2 regions of the Pradoshia sp. TA40_28 genome follow, and region 1 is predicted to be linked to the other one. Evidence: riboswitches for the same ligand, from Rfam matches in the RefSeq annotation. Region 1 holds a riboswitch; the other holds the start of a gene.
What was found. A riboswitch is a leader RNA that binds a small molecule or an ion and turns the genes downstream of it on or off. The one in region 1 is predicted to bind thiamine pyrophosphate.
Positions count from the first base shown of each region.

Region 1 (7,728 bases):
TATCGGTAAAAATAATTAGCTTCCATGATTAAATGATATGGAAGGTAACGTAGGGGCCTTATTTACTTTTAAAATTGCCAAGTAATCATATACTCATTATTTGCTTGCCTGTTACTCAAGTAAAAAACCGCTATTCACCAAAATTATGATTAATCACCTACCATTTATGTATAGTTTTAATGATCTCTCCACCTTTATTTAAAACAAAATAAAAGTTACTCTAATTTGATCAGTAAGTGAAGGACCCTTATAGCTACGGACTTTACTATTTTGTATCCTACTTCGTGATATACTAAAGCCTCATTCTAAAAGGACAGTCTTTCATTCGATATATCAAAAGGATTCGTTAAAATGCTATATAATTATTTTAGATAAGAAATGAAGGTTAGAAAGTGGGAAGGTTATGAAAATTGATACACCAAAAATATCGTTAGCGTTAACCGAAAGGAACTTTTCTGATATTTTTCATGAGGAAGATCCCATATTAGAAATGTGTTTAATCTCCAACTCTGATTTTACAAATGAAGTTGTGGATCGAGCACGCCTATATAATTTAGTAATGGCTAATTGTCGGTTTTCTAATACAGATTTTAGTCATATTGAATTGGTAGATGTTCGTTTCGAAAATTGTGATTTATCCAATGTAAACTTAAGTAATGCTTCCATACATAGAGTAGAATTTATTAACTGCAAATTACTGGGATGTAATTTTCCGGAGTCCTCTATTCGTAATGTAAAATTCGAGAATTCGATATTAAACTTATCTACATTCGGATATTCAAAACTTGAAAAAGTAATATTCAATGAGGTTTCATTAGAAAATGCGGATTTTTATGACTGTAAACTTAAAAAAATAGAATTCAATTTATGTAACCTGAATGGAGCAAACTTTGAACAAACCTCATTAAAAGGGATCGATATCAGTTCGTCTAATTTTGACTCACTTATGATTTCCCTAAATGATTTAAACGGATGTAAAGTATCAACACACCAAGCTATTCAATTGCCTCCTTATTAGGATTAATTATTAAAGAATAACTTAGGAACTTGTTAAACCTTTCGTTAAAAAACCACAACTAATCTTCCTGTTCTGGTTAACACTATTTTCTGCAGAATGGGCTCGCTTTCCGCGGGCAAGCATCAAGCCTCCTCGCGCTCTGCGCTTCGGGGTCTTGATTAGCTTGTTCTTCCCGCAGGAGTCTCACCCATTCTGCAGAAAATAGGACAATGCTTGTATATGGACTTCCTCGGTATCAGATTGAAATTCTCTCTCCTTTAATCATTACTAAAGAAAACCATTGATAAGGGCTTTATGTATACGTAAGAAACCCTCATTTAATATCTAAAAAATAAAGAAGGAATTCAGTATATGGACTCTATAAAAGCCTTCTGAATTCCTTTTATCTACAATCAGAACTCCTTATAGAATTAAAGAGTTTTTGTTTTGTCCATTTCTATCTTTTCATTCTTTTTATCATCATCTTCAATCATACCTTTTGTTGCATTTTTAAACTCTTTTAATGTTTTTCCGAATGCTCTCCCTATTTCCGGAAGCTTTGATGGACCAAAAATCATTAATGCAAGCACTAAAATCAGAATAAGCCCTGGTATTCCAATATTTTGAAGCATATATATCTCTCCCATCCGAATATTAGTCTACTAATATTTAACAATCATACTCATAGTCATCCTAACATTCTCATCACTTAAAAACAATTATCTCTACTAGTATTCATTTACAAAATGACCTAATTCTGCAATCTCCAGTAAGACTATAGTTTTCTTTCCAAGCGAATCATATCCCTGCATAATATTCCGTTTTCATATATGGACTGAGGGTAATTCCTCGTAAAATAATCATGGTCGATCCCCATTATTCTAAAGCCAGCTTTTTGATACAAGGCAAGTTGATTGAGACTTGAGTTCCCAGTGCCAATTTCTGCAATGCGATATCCTTTAGAGACTGAAAAGGAACAGGCATATTCAATCAGGGTCTTCGCGTATCCTCTGCCCTGCCATTGTTCATGTATGGATAGATTCATAATTTCAACCCTGTCTGGTGTTTTCGGTATGATACAAATAATTCCTGCTACAATCTCATCCAGAAGAAATTCAAAAATATAGCCTGTTTTACAATACTTTTGTACTTGCTGCTTGGAAGGATCTGCTTTCAATAACAGCTCCCAGTGCTTTTCAGTAAGTTCTGTGCACCTGCTAATCTTTTCAATCATCACTTTTTCCATCTCCATTAATTAATCTATATATCTAATGCTCGTATGTTTGGATCATCTAAAGATAAACAAAATGTCTATCTAACCTTAACCCAACTCCTAATATTTTACTAAATATTAACAATCCAACTTCGCTCAAATGAAAAAAAGACGATACAGCTGTTTATAACAGCAATCGCCTTTTCATATGAAATTATTTGGTTACCTCATCATTATAAGCAATTAAGATAATATCCTTACCTAATTGCTCACTTAGTTCGTCCTGATACTCATTTAATTTCTTGATCTGATCTTCATTTAATTGTGCTACGTCATAACGATGCATAATGTCCCTCCTGTATGAGTAATGACAAAGAGAACTTCTCTTTCCTTGTTTATCATTCCCCTAGGCGTTGCATCCGTTTCACACTTTTTCACTTTTTGTCATCTCAAGCTTAAACAGGTCAACTGCTTTAGTTGGATGTTCACTTAAAGAAACGGCAGAAACAACGGCAATTCCATCTGCACCTGCTTCTAACACTTCGCGTGTATTGTCCGGTGTTATGCCGCCTATCCCTACAATCGGCAGTTCTGGATAAAGATCTGCCACTTCCCTTAAAAATCTGGTCCCGCTTGGTTTCTTGGCATCACTTTTTGAATTTGTAGGAAAGATAGGTCCAATTCCTACATAATCCGCTCCATATTTAATGGCTTCTTTCACTTCAGCCATAGTATGTACAGATACGCCAACCCATTTGTTCCCCATCATTTCCCTAACTTTTTGTACCGGTAGATCATCCTGTCCGATATGAATACCATCCGCATTAAGATGGATTGCTAATTCGAGATCATCATTTACGATAAACGGTACACCATATTGTCTACAAAGGCTCTGACAGTTTATTGCCAATTCCAGATATTTAGCCCCGGAGAGTGCTCCCTCACCCTTTTCCCGAAATTGAAAAGCAGTGATTCCCCCTATTAACGCTTCTTCAAGCACATCTAATGGATTGTTTAAGACATTTTGTGATCCCATTACAAAATAAATACGTAGGAGATTACGATTCAATTTAGAATCACCCCACATTTATCATACTGATTATAGGCAAAATGATTCGTCGGTCCATGCCCATGTCCCAATCGTAAATCATATTTGATTCCCATTTGGATGAATTTTTTCGCCTCTAAAATTGCTTCACGGGTCGAATATCCCTTTGCAAGAAAAGCTGTAATCGCAGCAGAAAAGGTACAACCTGTTCCATGTGTATTTTTTGTGTGTATTCTTTCCGTTTGCAAACTGAATGTCTCTCCACCCGCCAAGTAGACCGTATCCTCAGCAATATGTTGATGATCTATATGGCCGCCTTTTATGACCACGCATTCTGCTCCATAGCTCAAAATGATTCTTGCTGCCTTTTTCCTATCTTCTGCAGTTACGATGTCTATTCCACTCAGTACTTCCGCTTCCGGTATATTGGGTGTAATCATGCTAGAGATAGTAAATAACTTTGTGCGCAGGCTGTGTACCGCTTTTTCATGCAATAGACTCGCTCCGCCTTTTGCCACCATAACGGGGTCAATAATAAGTGGGATGTCGAGATCCTTTAGTACTTGATATACTTCCTCAATAATTTCCTCAGAATATAACATGCCTGTTTTAATGGCTGCTACATTAAAATCTTCAACAAGTACTTCAATTTGCTTCCGAACAAACAAGGGATCAACAGGATAGATTTCATGTACTCCGTTTGTATTCTGCGCTGTTAAGGACGTAATGGCTGATGTCCCAAATACTTTCAACTCCTGAAAAGTTTTTAAATCAGCCTGGATTCCTGCTCCACCGCCACTGTCAGAACCAGCAATCGTCATAACTACTTTCATATCAAGTCCTCCCCCCTGGATAACCGATTCAATTCATTTAAAATGACTGTTTGGAAGTCACCTATATAGTGAGATTGTTTACTGGCCAAACTGCCGACAAGTTTATATTCATGTAACAGTTCCTGCAAATGAACCAGATTTACCTCTTTGATTGTCAAGGCAGCAGCAGAAATTGCACTTAACAAGCAACCTGTACCGGTAATCTGTGTCATGTTGATATGGCCTCCTTCTACCATGGCGCATATTGACCCATCCGTTAAAACATCTTTCTCTCCAGATACAATCACAAAGCAGTTATATAGATTGGCGATTTTCTTTGATTCCTTTTCTATATCCATCTCACCTGATCCACCATCTACTCCCTTTTGTGTCCAGTCCACACAAGCAATGGTGGCAAGCTCCCCTGCATTGCAACGAATTAAAGTAAAATCAATTTCTTCCAAGAACTCCTGAACACTTTCTTTACGAAATGTACTCGCTCCCACACCTACCGGATCAAGTACGACTGGAATGCCATGGATATTTGCTGCCTTCCCCGCTGTCAGCATAGCTTCTTTTGTCCGTTTATTAAGTGTTCCAATATTGAGGAGTAAAGCATCTGCCCTCCTGACAATTTCCTCCATTTCATTTTCTTCATCAGCCATAATAGGAGCTGCACCAATTGCCAAAAGACCGTTTGCCTGTATAGGTGCTGCCACATAATTAGTCATACAATGAATAAGCGGCTTCCTTTTTCGAATTTGTTTAAACATTAGTTAACCCCTCCGAATTCCAATTTTGTTTAGGCAGTGCCTTTTTACAAAAAATCGCTCGTACAAATGGCTTTTTTGGAAAGGTTCTTTTAACTTATATTGCTTTTGTTCATCGGCATGCTGCACATAGCGGCTCAAATTCACAAACGGCAATGTCCTTTCGGCGAAATTTAGCATGAATGGATATTCGAATCTCCTTTGCCAACAAATACTCTTCTCTCTTTGTACTTCTTTGCAAAAATTCATTTTCAGCCCTCCATTTTTCTGGTGGACGTATGGAAAAAGACCCTTTAATAGTGTGAGTATTTCACATACTAAAAAAGGGTCTCATATCAACTGATGATATTGCTCCCTACGTCAGTATTAACTGTACAGGTTCAAAGGGTCAGGTTTTACCTTCTCAACTCAGAAATGAGTCCCCCCGCAATCAAAACTATTTAATTGGAAACAAAAAAAGCTCTTCTAAATACCTTGAAGAGCTTTTCGCACATATCGAATAGGCCTATGTACTAATTGCTCCCTACGCCAGTGTTAACTGACAGGTTCAAAGGGTCAGGTTTTACCTTCTCAACTCAGAAATGAGTCCCCCTGCAAATAATTTGATTATTTATACTTTAACAGAAAGAAAAGCTACTTTCAATCCAACTTTATGTTTGTTGCTGGATGTCGATTCAAGCTAAGTACCCTTCCGTAAAAAGAAGAGCTCATAAATAACTCTCTCTTTCGAAAAATTTCATCTTATTGAACGCCCAAAGCAATCTTTGCATAGCGGGACATACGATCTTTTGTCCATGCTGGTGTCCAAACGATGTCAACTTCTACATTTTTGACTTCTGGAAGTTCTTTCAGTGCATAACGGACCTGATCGACAATCGTTCCAGCTAATGGACAACCCATCGCTGTTAAAGTCATTTTCACTGTCACATCACCTTCTTCAGTCATGTTCACATCATAGACTAACCCCAGGTTCACTATATCAATACCCAATTCAGGGTCCAAAACTTCTTCCAACGCGCTCATAATGCTATCTTTCATATCTTGATCCATAGTAAATCTCCTTCCATCATATTCTTTCTTCAATCCTACCAAACTTTGAACAATCTGACCATTCTTAATCCTTATACAAGCTTTTCCTCTATCCAGTTAACAGCCTGTAGCAATCCTTTTCTTGTAACGGCATGTCCGGCGTTTTTTTCAGATATGTAAGTAATCATGCCAGATTCTACTTTTTCGTGGTGTTGATCAATAAATGCACGACCCCCTGCAATTGGTACAACCTGATCTTTTTCCCCATGCCAGAAGAAAAGTGGGCGATTCTTTAATTTCTCAGGTTGCAGGGATAAATCAAGTTCTTCAAGAGTACCGAATATTTTTAATTTCTCTTCTTCCGTAATTCCTAAATCAATCCCTTGTTTTTCAAATTCATTTACTTGATATTCCGCAAACTCTCTATAGGCTGGATTCCCCATCATGCTTACTCCAACACGAATCCAATCATATTGAGTTAATGCACCAAGCGTGGAAATCGCCCCCATTGACGTTCCGCCAAGACCTATACAATCATGGATGGCCAAACCATGTTCAGTGATAGATTTTTTTATCATATGCAGCTCTTTTATAGAGGTTATGACAATTTTCCAAAATGAACTTGATAAATTCTCTGTACCCCCATCCTCTCGTTCACCGTGTAAATAGGCCTCAGGCAAAAACACTCTGAATCCCTTTTCCGCCAAGAGGTAAGCATAGTGTAAATTATGTTCTTTCGCACTGGTGAATCCGTGAAGAAAGATAAACCCGGGAAGAGGTACATTATTCATATCCTGCTTTCCGACAATAAGCATTGGAATATGTTCTACATATACTTTTTCTATTTGTATCATTGTTATCCCCATTCTATATATATATTTTATAAACCAAACAATACCAATAACTCCTTATACTTGTTATGATATATAAATGAGGAATCTAAATGGAATTAATTAAACTTATAATTCTAAAATAAATTTTATTTAGAAGGAGAGCCCTATGACAGATAAACATTTAATTGTACTTGATTTGGATGGAACTTTGTTGAAAGATGATAAAACCATCTCTCCACGTACTAAAAACGTATTACAAACATTACAAAATAATGGCCATGAAGTTATGATAGCGACAGGCAGACCATACCGTTCCAGCGAACCATACTATCGTGAAATGCAATTTAAAACACCAATTGTGAATTTTAATGGCGCGTTTATCCATCATCCCCTCCATTCAGGCTGGGGCATGCATCATTCACCGCTTGATATTAAAGTGGCCAAAGAAATTGTGGAAGCTTTGAATAATTATCGTTATCACAATATTATCGCTGAGGTAAAGGATGATGTGTATTTCCATTATCATGATGAAAAATTAATTGATATTTTCCAACTTGGAAGCCCTAATGTGACTACCGGAGATCTTCGTCAATTTTTACAGACCTCTCCTACGTCCATGCTTATCCATTCTGACGAGGATGATGTTACCAATATCAGAAAGCACCTTTCCGATGTCCATGCTGAAGTCATTGATCACAGACGCTGGGCAGATCCATGGCATGTTATCGAAATCGTAAAAAGTGGGATGAGTAAAGCCGTTGGCGTTGATTTGGTTGCGAAAGATTTAGGGATCTCCAGAAAGAATATCATCGCATTTGGTGATGAAGATAATGATTTAGAAATGCTTGATTATGTTGGCACCGGCGTGGCCATGGGCAATGGTATCGAACAGCTGAAAACGGTCGCTAACCATATTACATTAACGAATGAAGAAGATGGAATTGCCGTCTTCCTTGAAGAAAAATTCAATATTAAGTCTGCATGACTAACATAATCTCTTGATGGTTAAGATAAAAATGACTCTCA
Region 1 covers NZ_JCATZO010000007.1:53,185-60,912, forward strand. Annotated here, with positions in the region: partial or broken gene AC58NB_RS10870 (pentapeptide repeat-containing protein) at 404-1,038, shown strand; gene AC58NB_RS10875 (twin-arginine translocase TatA/TatE family subunit) at 1,429-1,629, opposite strand; gene AC58NB_RS10880 (GNAT family N-acetyltransferase) at 1,773-2,231, opposite strand; gene AC58NB_RS10885 (hypothetical protein) at 2,425-2,556, opposite strand; gene thiE (thiamine phosphate synthase) at 2,635-3,297, opposite strand; gene thiD (bifunctional hydroxymethylpyrimidine kinase/phosphomethylpyrimidine kinase) at 3,276-4,091, opposite strand; gene thiM (hydroxyethylthiazole kinase) at 4,088-4,843, opposite strand; gene AC58NB_RS10905 (hypothetical protein) at 4,847-5,089, opposite strand; TPP riboswitch at 5,176-5,276, opposite strand; TPP riboswitch at 5,344-5,443, opposite strand; gene AC58NB_RS10910 (metal-sulfur cluster assembly factor) at 5,582-5,890, opposite strand; gene AC58NB_RS10915 (prolyl oligopeptidase family serine peptidase) at 5,962-6,723, opposite strand; gene AC58NB_RS10920 (Cof-type HAD-IIB family hydrolase) at 6,869-7,687, shown strand.

Region 2 (7,728 bases), 130 kb from region 1:
ATTTTCTTTAAAATAAAAAATAGGACTTTCTTTTTTTCTGCAATTTAGTAAAATTTAAAGGGTAGGCTTATTTATATAAATAACATGATTACAGTGTAATCTACATATGGTTGAAATAGAAAAATTGATTTTTGTTATATGTCAAATAAAATGCTCAAATGCAGGTTTGAGGGTTGGTTACCTGGGTATATTTGTATGGATTAGTATAAATTAGAGGTGGAGACTGTGTATATGGATATCGTATCTAAATTCAAAGTGCAGGGAGTTATCATTGAAAAGACAAAATCTCGTTATGAAATATTTACGAATGTATTTATTTCAGGTTCCTCTGTTTTGAGTAATGAAATAATGACTGAAAATACATATACATCAGAGTCCAAGAAGCAAGTAGATTTGAAAAGTCATTAATCATGATATATACATAAAAACATAATGGAATAATACGGAAAATTATTCTCTGAAAAGACGTATATAGGCGTCTTTTTTTTTTATAAGTGTTATTAAAGGTGGAATTACTGAACAGTGAATACTCGTTATTCGACATTTACTCTCAGTTCAGTTCTCTATATCGTTCTTGTGATAGTGAATCACCTTAAAATAAAGCTATAGCGCACTACATAAATACCTCCTGTAATTCTTTCCATTGTCATCTTAGGAATAATCTACTATTATTATATTATAATAATAAAAAACACATCTATTCAGTTGGATGGTTTTCTGATAAATCCTCCTTGTTAGGTAGGATTTTTAAAATAGTATCAAAAAAATGAAGGAGGACATCTATGAATCTTACAATTAAAATTATATTAGGATTATTTTTTGGTGCAATTGTTGGATTAGCTCTTAATATTTTTTCACCTCAATTATTTGAAATCTTAAATACTGTAGCATTTTCACCAATTGGCAGTCTGTTTATTAATGCTATTACCATGTTGGTTGTTCCAATTGTACTCATCTCAATTACTTTGGGAACAGCAGGTCTGGGTGATCCCAAAAAACTCGGGAGGATCGGTGGTAAAACGATTCTATATTTCCTGTCTACAACTGCATTTGCCATTACAATTGGTATATTCCTTGCATTAGTCATTAAACCAGGGAATGGAGGTAATTTTGATATTGCCTCGGCTGAATATACAGCCACTACAGCCCCCTCTATTTCTGAAACACTCATAAATATCATTCCAAAGAATCCAATTCAGGCGATGGCTGAAGGAAATATGCTCCAAGTAATTGTAATGTCTATTTTCTTTGGTATTGCAATTACGGCTCTTGGTGAGAAGACAAAGGGTATTATAAACCTGTTGGAGCAAGGTAATGAGGTACTAATGTACTTGGTTAACCTTATTATGAAGGCAGCGCCATATGCGACTTTTGCCTTGATCGCAACGGCTATTGGCAGTCAGGGTCTCCCGGCTATTAAAAGTATGGGTCTTTATATGGTTGTCGTGTTATTGGCATTATTGATTCATACCATTTTCACATACGGGGGAGCTATTGCCATATTCGCAAGACGAAATCCAATTGAGTTCTTCAAAAAGTTTTTCCCAGCTATGACAGTAGGTTTCAGTACATCATCTAGCAGTGCAACTTTGCCGGTAGCTATGGAACTTGCACAAAATGAGTTGAAAGTACCAAAAAGTATCAGCAGTTTTGTACAACCACTTGGCGCTACCATCAATATGGATGGTACAGCTATTATGCAAGGGGTAGCAACTGTATTTATTGCTCAGGCTTACAGCGTGGAACTTACGATGACGCAATTAATCACAGTCATTTTAACTGCTGTCCTTGCCAGCATTGGGACAGCTGGAGTGCCAGGTGTAGGGTTAGTTCTATTGTCAATGGTTCTTGGACAGGTTGGCCTTCCGGTTGAAGGTATAGGTCTAATATTGGGTATTGATCGTTTACTTGATATGACTAGAACAGCAGTTAATATTACAGGAGATGCATCCTGTGCGGTTATCATTGCTGAATCTGAAAAGAAACGTGAAGAAAAAGTAAATAAAGTAGAAGAATTTGAAGTAGAAGAAATGACTGCTTAATTAGTCTTAATAGATAATACTTGCTAATGAATGAAAATATTAGTAGGATGTAAGAAATGAATAGTATTCCACAAGGGGAGCCAATGGCTGAGAGTGAACGATTGAGTTCTGACCCTTTGAACCTGTTAGTTAACACTAGCGTAGGAATGTGGCTGAATAAATGTAAATGTAAGCAATGCGAGCCATTTTATGCGCGCATTGCTTTTTTGCATTTTTGGATGCCCGAATCAAGACTTTAGATTACGATTCAAAACTCTTGATTAGAAAGGGGAAGTTTAATGAGAAATAATCGATTATTATTTATGGTTGAGATTGCTGTTTTTTCTGCTCTGGCCTTTATCTTTGATTTATTGGCCAATGTATTATCTTTCAGTTTATGGCCTCAAGGAGGAAGCGTATCAATCGCTATGGTACCTGTCTTTTTAATGTCCTATCGCTGGGGTATCAAAGGAGGCGTAGCATCAGGTTTATTGCTCGGTCTACTGCAAATATTGTCAGGAACTGCTTATATCATGCACCCTGTACAAGGGTTCCTTGATTATATTGTTGCCTATACGGTTGTTGGCTTGGCGGGACTCGTATTTAAGTATGTTGAAAGAGAACAAATTCGAAAGAAAAATTTGAAAACTACTGGTATGATCCTTTTAGGAATCCTACTCGGCAGTGCCTTGCGCTTTATCGCGCATTTTATTGCCGGGATGGTATTCTTTGGTTCAGGTGTAGCGGATGGGCAATCGGTCGTAGTATTTTCGCTGCTGTATAATTTATCCTATATGATGCCCAGTGTGATAGTGAGCGGATGTATAATGATGCTGTTATTTGCTGCGGCACCACGAGTCATTCTAAGAAAACCTGCACATCATTCTTAAAAAGAATAAAATCGATATCTCGGCTCTCAACATGATTGAGAGCCTTTTTGAGTTTTACATTTCTCTCCCTATACGTTCTAACTTTTCGTTTCATAATGACTAGTTTTTAGTAGATAGTTCTTCTGACCCTTATGAATAATTACAGTAGGTTTTTAGGATGAAGAACAAGGGAATATAAAAAAATTAGTAAATATATACATTATAGTACCTATCTTCCATTTATTTCTATTATAATAGTAGTAGTGAACATTGATTGTGGAGTGTATATAAAATTAATTAATATTGATGGGAAGAGGGATGTTTATGAGTAAGGATGAGATTATTCGTCTAATATCTGAACGTATGAGGTTAATCCGGGTTGAGGTTGATTATACACAAGACAAGATGGCTGAAATTATAGGGATTTCCAAAAAAACATTGGTGCAAATTGAAAAGGAACGTAATGAAGCAAGTTGGACAACTGTTGTGGCTGTTGTTTCATTGTTTCGTGAAACTTTAACTGTGCAAACATTATTTGGCGGGGATCCACTCGAAGTTATTGAAACCGTTTCAAGGGAAAGAATTGATTATAGGAAAGAAAAGATGCTTGGTGGTAAGGTATGGTGGAAAGATGTTCTGCTTGAAGGCGGGTACGTTCTGCAACAAAATATGATTAGTGAACACTACCGGATCTTGGATGGGGATCAGTACCGGATCTATAGCTCATTAAATGAAAATGATGCCCATAGTAAATTTAAAGAACTAGTCAATAAAGTATTGCAATCATAATTTTTGTTATGGAGAGAGATTCCTGCCATACATATGAATGGAGCTATTCTGGGATGTCTCTTTTCAATTGAATGGTTTTTAGTTTGATTCGGCACATAGATGACCTCCTGTTTTTTTACAGTGAGGCAGGAGGTCATGTAAGAATTAGGAATATTTAACCTTATTTGGCTACTAAAACAGGGCAGCTGGAATTTTTAATAATTTTTTCAGAAACACTGCCAAGGAATAATTTACGAAGACCAGAGGTGCTGCTATTGCCAACAATGATTAAATCGGCACCTTCTTTCTCTGCATATTGAAGAATCATATCATCGGTTGTTCCTTCCAGTACAACAAAATGAGAATGGATTAGATTGTTATCTTCAAGGCTTTCTACATATCTTTCAATTTCCTCAAGTTGAGTAGTCTTAGATGGGTTGTCATTTATAAAAGGACTCTTATCTGAGATGATCGCCTGGCCATGGCTGGTATCCGCATAGAATGGTGCTGTGCTGGACGTAACAAATGTTTCATCATGAATATAAGCTTCATTTTTTTTCTCATAAACATAAACAACTGATAACAATGAGTTTTCATTACTCTTACAAAAGTTTAATCCCATTGATAATCCTAATTTAGCCGAATCTGAGCCATCAAACGCCACCAATATATGTTTAAACATATAGATTCAGTCCCTTCTATTTGGTTGTTCTTTTTTATTTATCCTAAATTTGATTATTGGAAACATGGTGAATAGATGAAGAATCTATTGGTAGGGTGCAATTTTGAAAAAAGATGTGTGAAAAATAGCCTATGATTTGAAAAGGCTCATAATTTGCTAAAAAAACCAGTGAAATTACACATAGTATTCAGTATGTAAAAAAATTAGATAAATATGCCAAAAGACCGGTGGTCATACCTCTCATTATCTTGTATTCTTGTATTATAGAAAAAAGAGGTGATGAGGATGTTAAAAGACGAACAACCCCAGGATATTCACCCTATTATTAAAAAATGCTTAACTCATTTGGATGTTTTGGGAGCAGATGTGAAAGTAAAACAAATAGTGTATATGTATATGGAAACATTGCATAAAGAAATTGAAGCCTCGAATAATGAGTTTATTAAATGAAAATAGAGTGAACATAAAACAACTGCCTATCAGTTGTTTTTTTATTTTTTGTGTATAATATGTAAAAATGCATAAAAATTTAATTGATTTTAGTGGAGGGATATAAGGATGGGTCATAAGTTTTTAAAAAAAGCACTTGGAATATTCGACCATTCTCGTCTAATACACATTCTTCTGCTTGGTATATCTTTTGTAGCTCTTATCGTGAGTATATTCTTTTATATACTTTTGAATCTGGAAGTTGATTTGTCTCATTTAAAGACTGAGCTTATGCAGCCAACTATTATTTATGATAGGGATAGAGAAGAGGCAAGCAAAATTTCGGGTAATAAAGCGGAAGGTGTCCCGATCGATAAAATTCCGCAGCATGTTATCGATGCCGTAATTTCCATAGAAGATCGACGTTTTTATGAACACAATGGAATTGACTATATAGGGATTATTCGGGCCGCATACAAAAATTTTACAGCAGGATCGGTCGTACAGGGGGGAAGCACCATTACACAGCAACTGGCAAAAATAACGTTGCTAACTCCTGAACAAACGTTAAAAAGAAAGTTGAAGGAGGTTGCCATTGCCAGTCAGATTGAACGCGAATACACAAAAGATGAAATCATGGAAATGTACTTAAATCAAATTTACTTTGGACATGGTGCCTGGGGAATCCAAAATGCCAGCAAAGTATATTTTGGTAAAGAAGTTGAAAAGATTAATCTTTCTGAGGCGGCTTTGCTAGCCGGATTAATACATGCTCCCTCAGCATTAGACCCATATAAAAATTATGATGCTGCTAAAAAGAGACAGAAAGTCGTGCTAAAGCAAATGGAAAATAGCGGTTTTATCACGAATAAAGAAAGGGAATCCGCAGCTAACACTGAAATCAAATTGACAGAATTAAGCGACCCGTTAAAAGGTCTGTATCCATATTATGTAGACCAAGTGATCGAGGAAGCTAGAAAAACATATGGAATTGTCCAGGATGAATTATTAACCGGTGGATACAAAATCTATACTGAATTGGATCAAAACATGCAAGCAGCTGTCGAAAAGGTATATCAACAAGATGAGTTGTTCGCAAAAGGATCAAATCCCAATGAGCTTGTCCAAAGTGGTGCTGTTTTGCTTGATCCCAAGACAGGAGGCGTACGGGCACTCGTGGGGGGAAGAGGAGATCACGTTTTTCTTGGATACAACAGAGCCACTCAGCTAAAAGCGCAGCCAGGTTCAGTGATGAAGCCGCTTGCGGTATATACACCTGCTCTTGAAGAAGGGTACAAACCTGTAGATATGATTATAGATGAAGAAATGGAATTTGCCGGAGGCTATTCTCCAAAAAATTATAATGATCAGTATGAGGGAGAAGTCCCGATGTTCGAGGCTGTTTATAAATCTAAAAATATCCCTGCAGTTTGGCTTTTAAATGAAATAGGTATACAAACTGGAATAGATTATGCAGAGAAGTTTGGTATTAAGTTAAAAAAGGAGGATCGTAATCTTGGTCTGGCTCTAGGAGGCTTAAATGAAGGGGTCTCTCCATTAGAAATGGCCGCTGCTTATTCCGTTTTTGCTAATGAAGGTATACGTCAGGATTCGCATCTTATCCAAAAGATTGTGGATGCGAATGGAAAAGAAGTTGGTGTATTTAAAGGAAAAGAAACAAAGGTTACCACCAAAAAAATAGCTGATAATATGACAGCGATGCTTAAAGGAGTAGTTGAGCATGAAGGTGGAACTGGAACAAATGCAAAAGTAGAAAATAGAGAGATAGCCGGCAAAACAGGTTCAACTCAGGTAAATGGAGTATCAGCACCAAATGCAGTAAAAGACCAATGGTTTGTTGGGTATTCTCCTAACCTTGTTGGTGCAGTGTGGATGGGATATGACAGAACGACAGTTAATCAGTATCTTTTAAAAGATAACACAAGCGGTGCAAATATTGTTTTTAAAGAAATGATGACAGCTGCATTGCAAAATATGGAACAGGAAACGTTTGATGTTCCAACAATCAACGATATGGAGAAAGAAGTTGAAAAAAACCGCTTCAAAAACTATTGGAAAGAGCAAAAGGAGAAAATCAATAAGAGTTTTGATGAATGGCTTAATCGCTGGAAAAATTAATGCTTGGCGGTCTTAGGATAAGGAACACTTAGATACAAAAAATCAGTAAACTGAAAAAAGCCCATTTGAAATCGTAATTATTACGGTTTCAAATGGGCTTTTCTTCTACCATTCAGTTATTAAGACATAGATGGCGTCAATTCAGTACTTTCTTCCAAACAAATAGTTTCGATTTGCTCGATTGCCTCTTGAGCATTTTCACCTTTAACAAGTACGTTAACCTGAGCATCAGTACCCAATGTTAAGAAAAATGCAGTTAATGAGGGAATATCATTTACATTTATTTCTTGGCTTTTCGTTGCTAGTTTTATTGTTCCATTATAGTTTTTCGCATAATCTGCAATACACATCAATTGTGGAAGTGTTATTTGTTTTTGAATAGAAAGTTCAGAAGAACCGATTTCGTAATTCATTTATCTCACCTTTTCCTCTGGATTATAATTATTTATATACACTATTTACCCTGTGTTTGATTTATTAAACAAAATATAGTTGAAGTGGGTAAATTATGTTGGAATGGAATGTTTGGAATAAATAGTAGGATAGTCATGAAATTGTAAAATATTTTCATTTTTTATCCATCTAGTTAAACGCTAATTATGTTATTTTTAACTTGATAAGGATTGGAGGAGGTTAGAGGATGGTTGATTACACAGTAACACTTGCAATAGCAAGTATCATAACGTTGGGATTTTTTATTGGACATATGTTTTGGAATGCGTAATCCCTTAAAAAGCCCCTATAAAATAACCAGATAATTACTCAAAATTTAAGCGCTATCATTTGACCGTTTGCTATAATAGAGAGTATGTTCTTAATA
Region 2 covers NZ_JCATZO010000007.1:178,941-186,668, reverse strand. Annotated here, with positions in the region: gene AC58NB_RS11595 (hypothetical protein) at 232-408, shown strand; gene AC58NB_RS11590 (dicarboxylate/amino acid:cation symporter) at 783-2,042, shown strand; TPP riboswitch at 2,106-2,206, shown strand; gene thiT (energy-coupled thiamine transporter ThiT) at 2,321-2,911, shown strand; gene AC58NB_RS11580 (helix-turn-helix transcriptional regulator) at 3,215-3,679, shown strand; gene AC58NB_RS11575 (universal stress protein) at 3,840-4,340, opposite strand; gene AC58NB_RS11570 (hypothetical protein) at 4,626-4,790, shown strand; gene AC58NB_RS11565 (transglycosylase domain-containing protein) at 4,899-6,908, shown strand; gene AC58NB_RS11560 (hypothetical protein) at 7,028-7,321, opposite strand.
Region 2: another riboswitch for thiamine pyrophosphate. It lies ahead of thiT (energy-coupled thiamine transporter ThiT); the one in region 1 lies ahead of AC58NB_RS10905 (hypothetical protein).